3 regions of the Aquipseudomonas campi genome follow, and region 3 is predicted to be linked to each of the others. Evidence: riboswitches for the same ligand, from Rfam matches in the RefSeq annotation. Region 3 holds a riboswitch; each other region holds the start of a gene.
The links. A riboswitch is a leader RNA that binds a small molecule or an ion and turns the genes downstream of it on or off. The one in region 3 is predicted to bind cobalamin.

Region 1: it holds a riboswitch for cobalamin, as region 3 does, so the genes downstream of both, HNE05_RS03120 (TonB-dependent receptor domain-containing protein) here and cobW (cobalamin biosynthesis protein CobW) in region 3, are expected to answer to the same signal.
Region 2: it holds a riboswitch for cobalamin, as region 3 does, so the genes downstream of both, HNE05_RS17130 (energy-coupling factor ABC transporter permease) here and cobW (cobalamin biosynthesis protein CobW) in region 3, are expected to answer to the same signal.

The regions. Positions count from the first base shown of each region.
Region 1 covers NZ_CP053697.2:692,450-698,769, reverse strand. Annotated here, with positions in the region: gene dxs (1-deoxy-D-xylulose-5-phosphate synthase) at 1-941, shown strand, start outside; cobalamin riboswitch at 1,008-1,237, shown strand; gene HNE05_RS03120 (TonB-dependent receptor domain-containing protein) at 1,330-3,207, shown strand; gene HNE05_RS03115 (hypothetical protein) at 3,278-3,607, opposite strand; gene HNE05_RS03110 (cobalamin-binding protein) at 3,678-4,481, opposite strand; gene HNE05_RS03105 (MFS transporter) at 4,481-4,900, opposite strand; gene ribA (GTP cyclohydrolase II) at 4,897-5,508, opposite strand; gene HNE05_RS03095 (retropepsin-like aspartic protease family protein) at 5,706-6,320, opposite strand, start outside.
Region 2 covers NZ_CP053697.2:3,690,877-3,697,196, reverse strand. Annotated here, with positions in the region: gene HNE05_RS17135 (acyl-CoA dehydrogenase family protein) at 1-1,293, shown strand, start outside; cobalamin riboswitch at 1,618-1,822, shown strand; gene HNE05_RS17130 (energy-coupling factor ABC transporter permease) at 1,878-2,558, shown strand; gene HNE05_RS17125 (hypothetical protein) at 2,673-3,395, opposite strand; gene amn (AMP nucleosidase) at 3,524-4,999, shown strand; gene HNE05_RS17115 (hypothetical protein) at 5,168-5,995, shown strand; gene HNE05_RS17110 (GNAT family N-acetyltransferase) at 5,972-6,320, opposite strand, start outside.
Region 3 covers NZ_CP053697.2:2,769,457-2,775,776, forward strand. Annotated here, with positions in the region: gene HNE05_RS12845 (DNA-3-methyladenine glycosylase I) at 1-369, opposite strand, end outside; gene cobM (precorrin-4 C(11)-methyltransferase) at 520-1,266, opposite strand; gene HNE05_RS12855 (cobalamin biosynthesis protein) at 1,263-1,676, opposite strand; cobalamin riboswitch at 1,769-1,962, shown strand; gene cobW (cobalamin biosynthesis protein CobW) at 2,062-3,111, shown strand; gene cobN (cobaltochelatase subunit CobN) at 3,214-6,320, shown strand, end outside.

The DNA of each region.
Region 1 (6,320 bases), 2.1 Mb from region 3:
AAGCCAAGAAGCCGAGCGGGCCGAAATACTCCAGCGTGTTCGGCCAGTGGCTGTGCGACATGGCCGCCGAAGACCCGCGCCTGGTCGGCATCACCCCGGCGATGAAGGAAGGCTCCGACCTGGTGGCCTTCAGCGAGCGTTTCCCCGCGCGTTACTTCGACGTGGCCATCGCCGAGCAGCATGCGGTGACCCTGGCCGCCGGCATGGCCTGCGAGGGCGCCAAACCGGTGGTGGCGATCTACTCGACCTTCCTGCAGCGCGCCTACGACCAGCTGATTCATGACGTGGCCGTGCAGCACCTCGACGTGCTGTTCGCCATCGACCGCGCCGGCCTGGTCGGCGAAGACGGCCCGACCCACGCCGGCAGCTTCGATATCTCCTACCTGCGCTGCATCCCCGGCATGCTGGTGATGACGCCGAGCGACGAGAACGAACTGCGCCAGATGCTCACCACCGGTTACCTGTTCGATGGCCCGGCGGCGGTGCGTTACCCGCGCGGCAGCGGGCCGAACACGCCGATCGACCCGGCGCTGCAACCGCTGGAAATCGGCCGAGGCGTCATTCGCCGACGCGGCCAGAAAACCGCCCTGCTGGTATTCGGCGTGCAGCTGGCCGAAGCGCTCAAGGTCGGCGAGACGCTGGACGCCACGGTGGTCGACATGCGTTTCGTCAAACCGCTGGACGAGGCCCTGGTGCGCGAACTGGCGGCCAGCCACGAGCTACTGGTGACCATCGAGGAAAACGCCATCATGGGCGGCGCCGGTTCGGCGGTCAGCGAGTTCCTTGCCGCCGAGAACCTGCTCAAGCCCGTGCTGCACCTGGGCCTGCCGGACAGCTACGTCGAGCACGCCAAGCCGGCGCAGATGCTCGCCGAGTGCGGCCTGGACGAAGCCGGCATCGAAGCGGCCGTGCGCCAGCGCCTGGTGCAACTGCCCACATGAATGCCGCTCATCCAAACCAGGGCTTAACTCGCTTGTAATTCATCCAGCCGCGCACTAAGGTGCGCGACGTTTTACTTCCGCCAAGGTGCGCCCGTCGTGATCGACCGGCGTTAAACGGGAAGCCGGTGCGCTCGTCACGAGCCATTCCGGCGCTGCCCCCGCAACGGTAAGCCACCGCAGCCTCGCGCTGCCATGTCGATCGACGTGCCACTGGGAGTTTCCCCGGGAAGGCGATCGACAGGGAAAGTTCGCTTTCAGTGGCAAGCCCGGAGACCGGCCTCGACGGATTCGACTGGTGTTGCGGAGGGCATCACCGTCAAGCGTCGGCTTGTCGTGGCGCTTGTCCCTGCCCTCCTCAAAAGTCTGCCGACTCTTTGAGGATCCATTGATGAAACTGCCCCGCCTGGCTCTCGCCATCGCCCTGCTGCCCGCCTCCCCGACCTTCGCCGCCGAAGACCAGGAAGCCGCGCTGAAGCTGTCCGAAACCCTGATCAGCGCCAACCGCGACGTGCAGCAACGCAGCGCCAGCAGCGCCGCCAGCACGGTGTTCACCCGCGCCGACATCGAGCGCCTGCAACCATCCTCGGTGACCGAGCTGCTCCAGCGCGTGCCCGGCGTGCAGGTGACGCAGAACGGCAGCGGCAGCCTGGCCAGCCTGTATATCCGCGGCACCAAGTCGGCACAGAGCCTGGTGCTGGTGGACGGCATGCGCATCGGCTCGGCCAGTTCCGGCGACAGCAACCTGCAGCACCTCAATATCGAGCAGATCGAGCGCATCGAAGTGCTGCGCGGACCGCGCTCGGCCATGTACGGCGCCGATGCCATCGGCGGCGTGGTGCAGATCTTCACCCGCCGCAGCAGCGGCGAAGGGTTCAAGCCATTCGTGCGCGTGGGCTATGGCAGCCGGGGCACCTGGCAGCGTAGCGCCGGCATTTCCGGTGGCGATGAGGCCACGCGCTTCAGCCTGGCCGGCAGCCTCGACGAGACCAACGGCATCGACCGCACCGGCACCTCCTACGCGGCCGACCAGGATCACGACGCCTACCGCAACAAGGCCTTCAGCCTGAGCCTCAGCCACAGCTTCAGCGACAAACTGGAAGCCGGCGTCAACGTCCTCGACCAGCGCGGCCGTACCGAGTTCGACAACCCCTTCGGCCGCTTCGACATGACCACCTTCGAGTCGGTCGAGCAGGACCCGTACAGTGACTTCACCGTCAGCAGCGTCTCCAGCTACCTCGACGCCCAGCTCAACGACACCTGGAACAGCCGCCTGGAAGTCGGCCACAGCGAAAACCGCGAAGAGAGTCTGGATAAACTCAGCGACGAGCGCGGCGTGTTCAACACCTACCGCGACTCGGTCAACTGGCTGAACACCCTGAGCCTGAGCGACAGCCACAGTCTGATGCTCGGTGCCGACTGGTACGAAGACCAGCTCAACAGCAACACCGCCTTCGCCGAGCAACAGCGCTGGAACCAGGCCGCCTTCATCCAGCACCGCTACGACGGCGAGCACTTTTCCACCGAACTGGGCCTGCGCCACGACAAGAACGAGCAGTTCGGCAGCGAAAACACCTGGAGTGGCGCCCTGACCCTGCCGCTGAACGAGCGCAACGACCTGATCGCCTCCTACAGCGAAGGCTTCCGCGCGCCGACCTTCAACGACCTGTACTACCCGGACTACAGCAACCCGGACCTCCAGCCGGAACACTCCAAGAGTGTCGAGCTGCAGTGGCGCAGCCAACTGGCCGCCACCACCCGCCTGGAGGCCTCGGTCTACCGCACCGACATCGAGGACGCCATCGCCAGCGACCAGGACTTCATCCCGCAGAACATCGCCAAGGCGCGCATCCATGGTTTCGAGGCCGCGCTGCAGCAGGAACTGTTCGGCTGGCAGGGACAACTGGGCGTGGCCTTCATCGACCCGCGCGACCGCGACAGCGGCCACACCCTCAACCGCCGTGCGCGGCGCACCCTGAGCCTGGACCTGGATCGCAGCTACGGCGATGTCGCCATCGGCGCCAGCTGGCAGGCCGTGAGCAGCAGCTACGACGACCCGGACAACCAGTACCAGCTAGCCGGTTATGGCCTGCTGGCCCTGCGCAGCAGCTGGCAGGCCACCCCCGAGCTGAAGCTGGAAGCCAAGCTGGATAACCTGCTGGACAAGGATTACAGCCGCTCGCTGTACGAGCACGAGGGTGAGCGCTACAGCTACAGCCAGGAAGGCCGCAGCGCACTGATCGGCTTCGTCTGGACACCGGAGCTGTAACAGGCAATGCAAAAGGCCCCGAAAGGGGCCCTAGCAGAGAATCGCGTGGTTCTTTTGTGGGGAATAAAGCTCAGTTCACTTTGGTAAAAACGGCGTCCTTACCATGGCGCAGATGACTTTTCATCTTGCCGTCTTCGGCGATTTCCAAACCACGCGTACCTTGTTCCTGACGCACCAGAAGCTTATCTGACTCGGCGATCAGAACAACTTCGACATCCATATACCCCTCCTTGTCTTTATCAAAGTGGGATACCACACGATAACCGCCAGATGCCTCGGTCACAGTAATGGTTTCGACCATCTTATCGTTACTCTTCCACTGACCAACAAAAGACTCGCCTTCGTCTTTACATCCAGCTAGAGCCACGACAGCGAGGGCCGCAATAAAGAGTTCTTTCATTCCGTTTCTCCTACGATCCAGTCCATGGTGATGTCGTTAAGACACGGCCCGCATTTTGCGACAGATCAAGCTAGTTGCGCTGTGCTCTGAGTAACAGCTCGCAGAGCTTCTCGGTAGCCGCCAGCATCTGGAAACTGGGCCGCTCTAGGCCTTTGTCCGGCACCGCCCAGAGCTGCTGGCGACGGGTTGCCCTGAGCTGCGGCCAGGCCTGCCAGGTCTGCAGTTCGGCCACGCTGCCGGCGAGGATCACCGCCGGATCGCGCTGCAGCACAGCCTCGACGCTGACCTGCGGCGCGGCCAGCTGCAGCTCGGCGAAGACATTCTCGGCGCCGCACAGGCGCAAGGCATCGCTGATGATCTGGCCACCGCCGATTGTGTACAGCGGCTGGTGCCAGACTTGGTAGAACACCGGCAACGGCGGCTCGCGGCGGTAGGTCTGGCGCAGGCGCTGCAGGCCGGCGCGGAAACGCTCGGCCAACTCGCGACCCTGGCGCTCGCGGCCGATGCGCGCACCGACTGCGGCGAACTGCTCGGCCAGTTCCTGCAAGTCATGCGGCTCGCCGATATGCAGGGGGATGCCGGTGAGGCGCAGTTGTTCGCGTTGACTGGGCGTCACGCTGTCCGGCCAGAGCAGGATCAGGTCTGGCTTGAGGCTGAGCAGGGTTTCCAGTTCCACCTGCTCATGGCGCCCCAGTGAAGGCAGACCCACCAGGGCCGGCGGGCGCTCGCCGGCATCCAGCACACCGACCAGCAAGTCGGCCGCATCCAGCTCGAGCATGATCTCGGTCATCGACGGCGCCAGGCTGACCACCCGCTCCACCGCCGCCAGCGGCAGGGCACAGGCGAGCAGGCAGGCGCCGAGCAGCAGTCGCATCAGGCCAGCTGGCGAGGAATGCGGTACAGGCAGAGCAGCACCACGCTGCTCAGGGCGAGGAGGAACAGCGCCACCGCATGCAGACCGGTGAACTGCGCCGCGGCGGCGATCCAAGCGGGCAGACCAGCGGCGAGAAAGGCCAGGCGCCGGCGGCGCGCCAGCTCGACCCAGGCCGCCGGCTCATCGGCGCTATCCAGCGCCTGCTGGGTGGCGATCAGCGCGCGCTTGTAGGCGGAGAACAGCGGCAAGGTGATGAACAGGGAAATCATCGCGGCAATGAACAGCGGCATTTCCAGCAGCGCCAGCACCGGCGGCTGACCACCGAAGAAAAAGCCAAGAACCAGCAGCGGCGCCAGCGTCAGGGCGAGCTGACGCCACCATTCACCGGCCAGCCGGCGGCGCACTTCGGCGCGCGTCACTCGGCCTCTTCCTGGTGCTGCAAGCCGAGCATGTGGCCGAGCTTGCCGGCCTTGGTCGTCAGGTACTTGCGGTTGTGCACGTTGAGGCCGATTTCCAGCGGATGACGCTCGGCCACGCGCACGCCGAAGCCTTCCAGGGCTTTGACCTTGCGCGGGTTGTTGGTCATCAGCTTGATCGCGCTGATGCCCAGGTGATCGAGCATCGGCTGGCAGATCGAATAGTCACGCTGGTCGGCGGCGAAGCCCAGGCGCTCGTTGGCCTCAACCGTATCGGCACCCGCATCCTGCAACTCGTAGGCGCGGATCTTGTTCAGCAGGCCGATGCCACGGCCTTCCTGGCGCAGGTACAGGAGCACGCCGCGGCCCTCTTTGGCGATGGCGCGCAAGGCCGCTTCGAGCTGGGCGCCGCAGTCGCAGCGCTGGCTGAACAGGGCATCGCCGGTCAGGCACTCGGAGTGCAGGCGACCCAGCACGGGAGCGCCATCGTTCACCTGGCCGAGGGTCAGGGCGACATGTTCCTTGCCGGTCTCCTCATCGAGGAAGCCGTGCATGGTGAAAGTCGCAAAAGGCGTAGGCAGCTGGGAGGCGGCGACGAAGACAACGGACACCGGGTGCTCCTGTTGAGTGTTCGGCAGAAAGGCCGGCATTGTACCAGCAGCACCCGCCGGGCTGGCAGCGTGAATTGTGCGGGATAAGGATCGAGCCATTCGATCGATCGCCCCCGCAAGCCGGCAGGCAAGCACTGTAGAAGCGAGCTCTGCTCGCGAAGCTGTTGCGCTGCCGGGTTGCCGAGCAGAGCTCGCTGCTAGATTTTCGATTCCAGCAGCAGCACCCCATTCTCTTCGCGCCAGCGCACGCGACTGAGGAAGCTCATGCCGAGCAGCACTTCGGTCGGCGCATCGCCTTCCAGCACCACACCCTCGACACCCAGCACTTCGATGCTGCCGACCTTGACCCGGTCGAGCTTGATCCGCCAACCGCGTACATTGCCGCCCGCCGTGCTGGCCACCATCGGCCGACCGACCACGCGATAGTCGATGCCCAGGCGCCGGGCCTGCCCCTCGTTCATCGCCACCGAGGTCGCGCCGGTATCGACAAGGAACTGCACCGGATAGCTGTTGAGCGAGCCCGCCACCCAGAAGTGGTTGCCAATCCCCCGGGTAATGCTGAGCTGCTCAGTCTGCGGACCGGCACTGCCGGCCTGGTTGTACTCGCGCGTCAGGTTGAAGTTGCGCTGCACACCATCCACCAGCAAGACCGCGCCCTTGCTGTCGGCACTCAGCACTTTCACCCCACCGGGGCCGGTCTGACCGGCCTTGACCAGCTTGCGCTGGCCATCAACGACCAGCACGGCGGCATTGGGAAACAGACCGACCACCTGCACCTGGGGTTCGGCATGCAGCACTGCGCTCACCACCAG
Region 2 (6,320 bases), 920 kb from region 3:
GCCGCGCTGAACTACCTGCACAACCAGCCGGAGGCCGGCAACGCCTGCCCGCTGACCATGACCTACGCCGCTGTGCCGGCGCTCAAGCTGCAGCCGGAGCTGGCCGAGATCTGGCTGCCGAAGATCCTCGCCACCGAGTACGACCCGCGCAATGTCGGCATCGAACAGAAGGCCGGGGTCACCATCGGCATGGCCATGACCGAGAAGCAGGGCGGCACCGACGTGCGCGCCAACACCACCAAGGCCCATGCGGTGGGCATGGGCGGTCCGGGCCAGGCCTACGAACTGGTCGGCCACAAGTGGTTCTGCTCGGCGCCGATGTGCGACGCTTTCCTCACCCTGGCCTACACCGACAAGGGCCTGAGCTGCTTCCTGCTGCCGCGCCATCGCCCGGACGGCAGCCGCAACCAGTTCTATATCCAGCGCCTGAAGAACAAGCTGGGCAACTGGGCCAACGCCTCCAGCGAAGTTGAATTCCGTGGCGCCCTGGCCTGGATGGTCGGCGAGGAAGGCCGCGGCGTGCCGACCATCATCGAGATGGTCTCGCTGACCCGCTTCGACTGCATGATCGGCTCCAGCAGCCTGATGCGTCAGGCCCTGACCCAGGCCGCGCACCACTGCGCGCACCGCAAGGTCGGCGGCCGGGTGCTGGCCGAGCAGCCGCTGATGCAGAACGTGCTGGCCGACCTGGCCCTGGAAAGCGAGGCGGCCCTGGCCCTGACCATGCGCATGGGCAAGGCGCTGGACAACCCGCACGACGAGCAGGAAGACAAGTTCGCCCGTCTGGTCACCGCCATCGGCAAATATTGGATCTGCAAACGTGCCCCGGCCATGATCAACGAAGCCCAGGAGTGCATGGGCGGCGCCGGCTACGTCGAGGAAACCATCCTCCCGCGGCTGTACCGCGAGGCGCCGGTCAACTCGATCTGGGAAGGCTCGGGCAACGTGCAGTGCCTGGACGTGCTGCGCGCCCTGTCCAAGGAAGCCGGGGTGCTCGACGCGCTGTTCGCCGAGCTGGGCGACGGCCACGGCGATGCCCGCCTGAAGACGCATATCCAGCGCTTGCAGGCGGACTTCCGCGACACCGCCGACATCCAGTACCGCGCCCGCCAGCTCACCGAGGATGTGGCCGTAGCCCTGCAGGCCAAGCTGCTGCTGGAAGCTGGCAATGCCACTGTCTCCGATGCCTTTATCGCCAGCCGTCTGGGCGAGGGTGGGCGGGTCTATGGCACCCTGCCGCGTGGCGTGGATGCCGAAGCGCTGGTGGCGCGCAGTACCCCGCACCTGATCTGAGGCCGGGCAGCGCCTGTCGCGCTCGCGGCAGGGCACCCGCGTCGCTATGACCAACAGGCGGGCCACCCGGCGCAGGGTCACCTGCGCTGGCTCCTGCCCATGCTCGGCCCGCCCACGGATACGGCAACGCTCAGGGCGGCGAGAGTTCCCAGGATTCCATCGCAATAGGCCTGCCCAGCGTGACATGGCCGAAGGTGCAGGCATGGCAATCGAGCCCCGATGGGCGCGCCGGGGTTGCGGGGGAAGTAAGGCCAGGGGCCTCTGGCACGGGGCTATCGCCGGCGCAGGAGCGGCAGCGGGCACTGTCTTTTCGTGGGCGAGGCGGGTAAGGTGGCCGCCGATGGTTCCGGTCCGCTTTGTGCGGCCGGATGAAAAGGGAACAGGGTGCGGCGCTCGTCGCCAATGCCCTGGCTGCCCCCGCAACTGTAAGCGGCGAACGACGCCCACACGCCACTGGCCTTATCGGCTGGGAAGGCGGGCGAAGTAGCAAGCCGTGAGCCAGGAGACCTGCCATCGCTATTGGGCATTCTGCCCCTTTCCCTCAATCCGGATCGTCGCGCGGTGGGCGCGGCCAAGGAACCCTAATGCACATCGAACCTGACGTCGTTGCCGGCGCCAAGATTTTCCTCAGCTATGCAACCGCCGCTGGCGCCTTCGCGCTCACGGTCAAACTCGCCCGCGACAGTCTGCGCGACAACGGCGGCCTGCTCGCCCTGGCCCTGCGCAGCCTGCTGACCACCGCCCTGGTGTTCTGCTTCTTCGAGGTCCTGCCGCACCATCCGGTGGGCGTTTCGGAAGTTCACCTGATTCTCGGTTCGACCCTGTTACTGCTGTTCGGCGCCGGTGCCGCGGCCATCGGCCTGGCCGCCGGCCTGCTGCTGCAGGGGCTGTTCTTCGCCCAGTTCGACCTGCCGCAGTACGGCATGAACGTCACCACCCTGCTGCTGCCGCTGTGGGCCATTCACCTGCTGGCCAAGCGCCTGATCCCGGCGCGCACGGCCTATGTGGACACCAGCTACAAGCAGGCCCTGGCCCTGTCGACCGCCTACCAGGGCGGCATCGTCGCCTGGGTGGCCTTCTGGGCCGTCTACGGTCACGGCTTCTCCAGCGCAAACCTGGCCTCCGTCGGCAGCTTCGGCCTGGCCTACATGAGCGTGATCCTGCTCGAGCCGCTGATCGACCTGGGCGTGCTGGCCGCCGCCAAGGCGCTGTCGCGTTACAGCCAGGGCCCGCTGTTCAACGTGCGCCTGCACCAGCCGGCCTGACCCCGCCCCACGCCAGACCGGCAAAGCGGTCTGGCGCTTTCACTCGAGTGTCCGCCGTCTGATCATCCTCGCGCCTGCGTGGGGATGTGGCGCTTGGCGCGCGTCCCAATGCTCTCAACGGCGCTGCCAGATCATCTTGCCGGTATTGCTCTCGGTCACCAGGTACGGCTCGCTGAAGTGATAGCGCGCCGCAGGCTGGTAATCGAGCGCGCCCTCCAGCTGCACCAGTAACAGGCCGTTGTCGCTGCGCCAGCTGCCGCTGTACTGCAGCTCGCCGGGGCGGTCGTAACTCCAGTCGCTGCCGCCGGCCACCGTGCGCCGCCATTGCCCGATGCTGCCGTCGGCGCGGATACGCAGGGTGGTGACCAGGTTCAGCGAGGCGAACTCGACCCCGCTGCTGTTGCTGATCTGCTCATGCACCCAGGTGCCGATCAGGGCTGGGTCCTGGGCCGGGTTGACGGGCGTGGTGGCCGGCGCGGCAGCCACCCGCTGGAACAGCGCCTCGCGCAGCAGGGTGGCGCCGTTGTTCGGGTCGCGGGCGGCCAGGCTGGCGTTGAGCATGTCGTTGGCATAGCTGGCGTTCATGTTGGCCAGCACCTGGCCGCTGGCCGGATCGCTGATCTGTGCTTGCAGCAACTGGCCGTCGAAGCTGCCGCTGAGCTTGAGGCGCAATTGTCGGCCTTCCACGTATTCCCCCTCTACCTGGGTGCCCTGGCTGCGCAGGATCAGCTCGGTCGGCTGGTTGTCCAGGGTGGTCTGGTAGTGGCCATCCAGTTCGGCGGCCAGGCTGGTACCCGACAGCAGCACCAGCAGGCAGATGATCGGCAGGTTGGGCAAGGCAGGCTCCTTCTCCGTGGAGGTGACAGCACTAAGCCTAGATCGCCGTATGCGGTCTTGCCGAACGCTGGCGGGCGAGGCTGGCGAAGGCGCAAGATAGGGCGGTGTTCCCAGCCAGGAAGCTGCCCGTGTCTGCTATTTCTTCCAGTGAATTCGTCGTCGCCGCCACTGCCGAGGAGGCCGTCGAGCGCCTCGCGGACCTGCATCGCCAGGCGGTCAATGCGCTGAGCCAGGCGCTCAAGCATTACCTCAAGGAGCGCGCCCAGCCCGGCGAGACCGAGCGTGCGCTGTTCCGCTACCCCGAGCTGCGCCTGACCTACCTGTGCCAGGGTGAGGTACCGAGTACCGTGCGCGCCTACGCCAAGGTGCAGGTGCCGGGTACCTACCGGGTCACCGTGACCCAGCCGGATGCCTTTCGCGGCTATCTGCTCGATCAGTTGCGGCCGCTGATGGAGGACTTCACCGTCACCGTCGAGGTCGGCTTCAGCCAGCAGAACATTCCCTATCCCTATGTGGTCGAGCAGGGCGACGAGCTGGCCGGCTCCGGGGTGACCGCCGCCGAGCTGGCGCGGGTATTCCCCAGCACCGACCTGTCCGCCGCCACCGACTCGGTGGCCGACGGCCTGTATGGCTGGGGCGACAGCAGCGACCTGCCGCTGGCGCTGTTCGACGCGGCGCGCACTGACTTCTCGCTCAAGCGCATCCAGCACTACACCGGCAGCGACTGGCGCCATGTGCAGCCATGGATTCTGCTGACCAACTATCACCGCTATGTCGACCAGTTCATCCGCCACGGCCTGGAGCGCCTGCGCGAGGACCCGCGCTTCGTGCGCATGGTGCTGCCGGGTAACGTGATCATCGAACGCGGCACGTCCGAGGAGGATGCCCAGGCGGTGGCCGATGCGATGGTCTGGCACCGTTACCAGATGCCGGCCTATCACCTGATCGCCAATGACGGCCATGGCATCACCCTGGTGAATATCGGTGTCGGCCCGTCCAACGCGAAGAACATCACCGACCACCTGGCCGTGCTGCGTCCGCACTGCTGGCTGATGATCGGCCACTGTGGCGGCCTGCGCCAATCGCAGACCATCGGCGACTACGTGCTGGCCCATGCCTATATGCGCAGGGACGGAATACTGGACCGGGTGCTGCCGCCGCACATCCCCATCCCGGCCCTGGCCGAAGTGCAGCAGGCCTTGCAGGAAGCAGCGGCCGCCGTCACCGGCGAGCGTGGCGAGACCCTGAAGAAACGCCTGCGCACCGGCACCGTGCTGACCTACGACGACCGCAACTGGGAGCTGCACTGGGCTCACGAGCGGCCGCTGATCAACCTGGCCCGCGCGGTGGCGGTGGACATGGAGAGCGGCACCATCGCCGCCCAGGGTTATCGCCTGCGCGTGCCCTACGGCACCCTGCTGTGCGTGTCGGACAAGCCGCTGCACAGCGAGATCAAGCTGCCCGGCTCGGCCAGCGGTTTCTACCAGCGCGCGGTCAGCCAGCACCTGTCGATCGGCATCGCCGCCCTCGACCTGCTGCGCTGCCAGCTCGACTCGTTGCATTCGCGCAAGCTGCGCAGTTTCGACGAGCCGCCGTTCCGCTGAGAACCTAAACAGGTTCTAAGAGGTTCGTTTGCGGCGGGGCAGCGGAGCCTAAACAGCCTTCGTCGGCCTTTGTGGCCTTGCGCACAGCCTGAGCGCTTGCAGCAGTGGCAGGAGCGCCGCTGAGTTAGGCTGTGCGCCCGAAAAAAGATGACAAGGAGTGTTGCTTTCATGGACCAGGCTCAGGTTCTGCTCGACGGATTGTGGGAGCCCTTCAGCTTCCTTTCCCTGTTCGGCTATATCTGCCTCGGCATTCTGCTGGGGTCGTTCATCGGTCTGCTGCTGGCGCTGTTCCTGCAGCGCCGGGGCTGGTTGGCGCGGCGCAAGCGTTGGCACCACTGGCTGCTCAAGTTGCATTTCCTCCTGCTGCCGCTTGGCGGTGCCGTGCTCGGCTCCCAGGGCGGCATGCTGTACGGCGGGCAGCAGCAGGTGCATCGCCATCTGGAGTCCTACGCGCCGCTGGTGCAGGTGGTTGCCGGAGGGGTATGGCTGGAGTTCGAGCGTTTCTTCGCGGAGCAGGACCAGCACGCGCTGGGGCAACAGCTGCAACGCATGAGCGTGCAGGAGGTGCTCAACCAGCTGGCCGCGCAGTACGTGCAGGAGCAGTTGCTGGCCCATGCGCCGCAGCTGGATGGCGCCTCGCTGAGTGAGCGGGTCGGCCTCAAGCTGTACGAGCAGCTGCAACAGCAACTGCTGAGCGTGGCGGTCAGGGATATGGCGGTGGAGCAGGCCGGAAAATACAGCGGAGTGAAGCCGCAGGTGATCCTCGATGTGCTGGATGCGCGGGTCGAGCAGCTGTTCCATGCCGACTTCCTGCTGGGCCTGCTCAAGCAGCAGCTCAGCCAGGTACTCAAGCCGTTCTACCTGACCCTGCTGGTGTTGCTGGCGCTGATGCTCGGCCTGGTCGCTGCCGAGGTGTTGCTGTCGCGTTACCTGGGGCAGTGGCGGGTAGAGGGCGCGGCGCCCGCGCTCGCTTCAGCCGAGCCGCAGGTGCAGTAGCGGGAAGGGCCGGTCGGCACCATCCCGCGGCGAACGGCCGATGGGGTGGAAGCCCTGGCTGAGATAGAAGGCGACCGCTTTGGGGTTCTGCTCGTTGACGTCGACCAGGCGCGCGCCCTCACGCTCGATGGCGTAGTGCAGCAGGGTCTTGCCGATGCCCTGGCCATGCTGCTGCGGGTCGACGAAGAGCATTTCCAGGCGATCCTCGGCGGTGCCGGCAAAGCCCATCAAGCGCCCCTGCACGTCCCGCAGGCAGGTCAGTTTGACCAGGCGCAGATACTCCTCGCGCAGCATGCGCCGATAGAACTGGATGTCCGCTTCGTCG
Region 3 (6,320 bases):
GAAGCTGCCTTTTTCCTTCTGCACGTCCAGCACGAACTGGGCGTTGCGCGGCACGCTCTTGAGCTTGCCCAGGTGGCGGATGATGCGCGCATCCTGCATCAGTCGCTCGAGGTGTTCGGCACTCATCAGCGCCACTTTCTCCGGGACGAAGCCGAAGAACACTTCCTCGAAGGCCGGCCACTTGGCGTCCACCAGGCTGTGCTTGAGGCCGGCGCGGAATACGCGCAGGGCGATCAGCGACAGGTAGCGGTCATCGCTGATCTGGCGCAGTTCCGCCGCGCTGCGCGGTTGCGGCAGCATGGCCTCGAGGGCCGCGGGCGAGCCGAAGCGGTTCAGGCAGTATTCGTGAAGCCATTGATAGTCGCGCATGGATCGTCCTTACAGAGCCTGGTGCGGGCGGACCCGACAGATGCAACAGGGTGCCCGCCCAGCGCGGCATCCGGCAAGCCTGCCAACCGCAGAAACGGGTCAGGGCCGCACCAGTGCGCGCCCCCTTCGACTAGCCGCTGTTTGCCGGCATCAGGTCCTGAACAGGTGCTGAGTATCGGCGTGGTACAGCGCCGAAGCGGCGAAGTCCTCGGCGCCCAGTACCCGGCCGACCAGGATCAGCGCGGTGCGCCGAAAACCCTTGGCGCGCACCTTGTCCTCGATGTCCGCCAGGGTGCCCCGCACCCAGTCCTGATCCGGCCAGCTGGCGCGATGGACCACGGCAATCGGGCAGTCGGCGCCGTAGTGCGGCAGCAGCTCGGCCACGATCGCCGCCAGGTGCTGCACGCCCAGGTGGATGGCCATGGTCGTGCCGTGGCTGGCCAGGGCACCCAGCGCCTCCCCGGCCGGCATCGGCGAGTTGTGCCCGTAGCGGGTGAGAATCACCGTCTGCGCCACGTCCGGCAGAGTCAGTTCGGCCTCCAGCAGCGCCGCGCAGGCAGCCGTGGCGGTGACGCCGGGAATGATCTCGAAGGGAATGTCCAAGGCCCGCAGTTCGCGGATCTGCTCACCGATGGCGCCGTACAGCGACGGGTCGCCGGAATGCACGCGGGCCACGTCCTGGCCACGGGCGTGGGCCTCGGCCAGCAGGCGGACGATCTCGCCTAGGTGCAGCTCGGCGGTGTTCACCACCTGCTCGGCGCGATGGCCCTCGAGCACCGCCGGCGGCACCAGCGAACCGGCATAGAGCAGCACCGGGCAGCTGCGAATCAGGCGCTGGCCTTTGACGGTGATCAGTTCGGAGTCGCCGGGGCCGGCGCCGATGAAGTAGACGGTCATTGCGAGAGCTCTCTATCGATCCGCGCCAGGGCGCAGGTGGCATTGCTACTGCGCTGGCGCGGGCCGAGCAGCTGCGCCGCGCCCAGGCGCGCGGCGGCGACCAGGGCGCTGGGCTCGGCCACTGCGGCGCTGCCGGTCACGCGCAATGTCAGCGGATTGGCCTCGGCCTGGCCGGCGACGCTCGCCAGTTCCTGCACCGAGCACCAGGTCATCGGCAGCGCCAGGCGCTCGACCAGCGCCTGCAGGCCCGGTTCGTCGCGCTTGTGCGCACTGCTGGCCAGGCCCGCCAGCGCTTCCAGGCCCAGGCCGTGCGCAGCCAGGCACTGCAGCAGCAGCGCTTGCAGCTCGTCCGGCGTACAGCCGCTACGGCAGCCAAGGCCGGCAATCAGGCGAATGGCGGGGCTGGACATGGCGCTCCTGCTGGCAGCCAGAAAAGGCCGCGTAGCTCAGCACGGGCGGCCACCCCGGTCAACCGCGGTTGACCTGTACCCGGTCGCTGCGTAGCCTTCCACCCTTTCGAGGTTCTGCACCCGCGCGGGTGCAGCTAAGAGGGAACAGGGTCAACGCCCTGGCTGCCCCCGCAACTGTGAACGGTTCAAGCCCCTTCGATACACCACTGCCAACGGCGGGAAGGTGAAGGGAGCGCGCCCAGCGCACACCGTGAGCCAGGAGACCTGCCTCGACTAACACGCTAACTGTCCGGGCGGGGTGATCCGGTGGTGCAAGGCCCGCGTCCGCCCGGACGCCGGCCTGCCCCTGCCCGTCCGTCTCTTTTTCGACGCTCCGGGGCCCTCCATGCAAACGCTCGCCAAACTTCCCGTCACCATCGTCACCGGCTTCCTCGGCGCCGGCAAAACCACCCTGCTGCGTCATATGCTCGGCCATGCCGATGGCCGGCGCATCGCGGTGATCGTCAACGAGTTCGGCGAGCTGGGCATCGACGGCGAAATCCTCAAACAGTGCTCGATCGGCTGCAGCGAAGAAGAAGCCAACGGCCGCATCTTCGAGCTGGCCAACGGCTGCCTGTGCTGCACCGTGCAGGAGGAATTCTTCCCGGTGATGCGCGAGCTGGTGGCACGCCGCGGCGAGCTCGACCACATCCTGATAGAGACTTCCGGCCTGGCCCTGCCCAAGCCGCTGGTGCAGGCCTTCAACTGGCCGGAAATCCGCAACGCCTGCACGGTGGACGCGGTGATCACCGTGGTCGACAGCCCGGCCGTGGCCGCCGGCACCTTCGCCGCCTTCCCGGATCAGGTCGATGAGCAACGCAAGCTCGCCCCCAACCTGGACCACGAATCGCCGCTGCACGAGCTGTTCGCCGACCAGCTGGCCAGCGCCGACCTGGTGATCCTCAACAAGGCCGACCTGCTCGACGCCGCCGCCCTGGCCGCGGTGCGTGCGGAAGTGGCCGAAGAGCTGCCGCCGGCGGTCAAGGTCATCGAGGCCCACGGCGGCGAGCTGCCGCTGGACGTGCTGCTGGGCCTCAACTGCGAGACCGAGCTGCACATCGACCAGCGCCGCACCCATCACGACGAGGAAGGCGAGGATCACGACCACGACGAGTTCGACTCCTTCGCCGTCGAGCTGCCCGAGGTCGAGGAAGCACGCCTGCTGCAGGCGCTGAAGGAGGCCGTGGCCAAGCACGGCATCCTGCGCATCAAGGGCTTCGCCGCCATCCCCGGCAAACCCATGCGCCTGCTGCTGCAAGGCGTCGGCCAGCGCTTCGACAAGCACTTCGACCGCGCCTGGCAGGCCGATGAAGCGCGCCTCACCCGTCTGGTGGTGATCGGCCAGGCGCTGGACCCGGCCGCCATCGGTAGCGAGCTGCAGGCGGCATTGGCGTGAACCGGCTGATCGCCAGCAAGCTGGCTCCTACGGCGGCAGCGTGCTCGGGCTCTTGTGTAGGAGCCAGCTTGCTGGCGATCCCTTCCCCGGTAGCCGCCTGACATGCACCTGCTGCGCACCCAGCCCGGCAGCCAACTGCCGGCCGACAGCATCGCCGACCTGCAGCAGACCCCGGCCGAGCTGGTGATCCTCTGCACCGGCGACTCGCACCTGTCGTTGCTGGCCGAAGTGGCGCGCAGCCTGCCCGAGGATTTTCCCAGCCTGCGCCTGGCCAGCCCGGCGCAGCTGGGCAACCACGCCTCGGTGGATTTCTACGTCGAGCAGGTGCTGCAACACGCCAAGGTCATCCTGACCTCGGTGCATGGCGGGGTCAGCTACTGGCGCTACGGCATCGAACGCCTGGTCGAGCTGGCCGGGCGCGGCGCCCGGCTGATCCTGGTGCCCGGCGACGACAGCCCCGACCCCGAGCTGAGCGCCCTCGGCAACGTGCCGAGCGACGACAGCCAGCGCCTATGGCAGTACCTGCGCCAGGGCGGGGTGGATAACGCCCAGCAGTTCTTCCACTGCCTCGCCAGCCTCTACCTGCAGCGCGACTACCCCTGGCAGGAGCCGCGCGCCCTGCCCCGCGTCGCCCTCTATCACCCGCAGCAGGCCGCAGCCAGCCTGGACCGCTGGCGCGCCGACTGGCAGCCGGGCTGGCCGGTGGCGGCGCTGCTGTTCTACCGCACCCATGTGCAGGCGGCGAACACCGCCTTCGTCGATACCTTCTGCGCGCGCCTGCAGGCACAGGGCCTCAACCCGCTGCCAATCGCCGTGGCCAGCCTCAAGGAAGCCGCCTGCCTGGCCCAGGTCGAGGACTGGCTGGACGCGGCCGAGGCCAGCGTGATCCTCAACACCACCGGCTTCGCCATGAGCAACCCGGAAGCACCGGAACTCAGGCCGTTTCGCCGCGACATCCCGGTGCTGCAGGCCATCTGCGCCCTGGCCAACCAGGAACAGTGGCAGGCCAGCGCCCAGGGCCTCGGTTCACGCGACCTGGCCATGCACATCGCCCTGCCCGAACTGGACGGCCGCCTGATCACCCAGCCGATCAGCTTCAAGGGCCTGGCCTGGCGCAGCGAGCGCAGCCAGAGCGACGTGGTCTGCTACCACGCGCACCTGCCGGGCATGGATTTCGTCGCCGAGCTGGCGCGTAACTGGTGCGAGCTGGCGCGTCGACCCAACGCCGACAAGCGTATCGCCCTGGTGCTGGCCAACTACCCGACCCGCGACGGCCGCATCGGCAACGGCGTCGGCCTGGATACCCCAGCGGCGGCGCTGAATATCCTTACCGCCCTGAAGCAGCAGGGTTACCCGGTGGCCGATCTGCCGGACAGCGGCACCGCGCTGATCCACCAGCTGCTCGGCGGGGTGACCAACGACCTAGACAACCTCGACCTGCGCCCCTGCGCGCAGAGTCTGGCGCTGGACGACTACCGACGCTGCTTCGCCGCCCTGCCCGAGGCCAACCAGCAAGCGGTGCGGGAGCGCTGGGGCGAGCCGCAGCAAGACCCGATGTTCCGCAGCGGCCGCCTGATGATCGCCGGCCGGCGCTTCGGCCTCACCTTCGTCGGCATCCAGCCGGCGCGCGGCTACCAGCTGGATGCCGCGGCGGTGTACCACGACCCCGATCTGGTACCACCGCACGGCTACCTGGCCTTCTACTTCTGGCTGCGCCACAGCTTCGCCGCCAACGCGCTGATCCATGTCGGCAAGCACGGCAACCTGGAGTGGCTGCCGGGCAAGAGCGTCGGCCTGTCCGAGCAGTGCTGGCCCAGCGCCCTGCTCGGCCCGCTGCCGAATATCTATCCCTTTATCGTCAACGACCCTGGCGAAGGCGCGCAGGCCAAACGACGTACCCAGGCGGTGATCATCGACCACCTGATGCCGCCGCTGACCCGCGCCGAAAGCTACGGCCCGCTGCGCGACCTGGAGCGCCTGGCCGACGAGTACTACGAGGCCAGCCAGCTCGACCTGCGCCGCGCCATCGAGCTGCGTGGCGAGATCCTGCAGAAAGTGCGCGAGGCCAGCCTGGATCGCGAACTGGGCCTGCAACTGAATGACGACCCGGACAGCTGGCTGCCACAGCTGGACGCCTACCTGTGCAACCTCAAGGAATCGCAGATCCGCGACGGCCTGCACGTGTTCGGCGAATCGCCGGCCGGCCAATTGCGCCGCGACACCCTGCTGGCCCTGCTGCGTATCCCCCGTGGCGATGGCCAGGGCGGCAACGCCAGCCTGCTGCGCGCCCTGGCCCAGGACCTGCGGCTGGCCTTCGACCCGCTCGACTGCCAGATGGCCGAGCCCTGGTCCGGCCCGCGCCCGGCCGTGCTGGCGGAGCTGAGCAGCGATCCCTGGCGCAGCCTGGGCGACAGCCGCGAGCGCCTGGAGCTGCTGGCCCTGCAGCTGATCGGCAACCCGGACTTCCCGGCCATCGGCCCGGCCAGCGCCCTGATCCTCATTGAGCTGCGCCAGCGCATCGCCCCGCTGCTGGATGCCTGCGGTCCGGCGGAAATAGCCGGCCTGCTCGCCGCCCTGGACGGTCGCTTTGTCCCCGCAGGGCCCAGCGGTGCGCCGAGTCGCGGACGCCTGGACGTGCTGCCGACCGGGCGCAACTTCTTCTCGATGGACGTGCGCAACCTGCCCACGCCGACCGCCTGGCGCATCGGCGTGCAGAGCGCCGAGCGCCTGCTCGAACGCCACCTGCAGGACGAAGGCGACCACCTGCGCCAGCTCGGCCTGTCGGTGTGGGGCACGGCGACCATGCGCACCGGCGGCGACGACATCGCTCAGGCCCTGGCGCTGCTGGGCGTGCGCCCGGTGTGGCAGGCCGGCAGCCAGCGTGTCGAGCGTTTCGAGGTGCTGCCGCTGGAACAGCTCGGCCGCCCGCGGGTGGACGTGACCCTGCGCGTGTCCGGCTTCTTCCGCGATGCCTTTAGCAATCTGATCCGTCTGTTCGATGACGCCGTACAGGCAGTGGTTGATCTCGATGAGCCGGAAGAGATGAATCCGTTGTCGGCACGGGTCTGGCGCGAGTCCCTGGCCCTGCAGGACAGCGGCTTGGATCAACACCAGGCACGTAAACAGGCCGGCTGGCGGGTGTTTGGCTCGAAACCGGGGGCCTATGGTGCGGGCGTGCAGAACGCCATCGACGAACGCCTGTGGCAAAC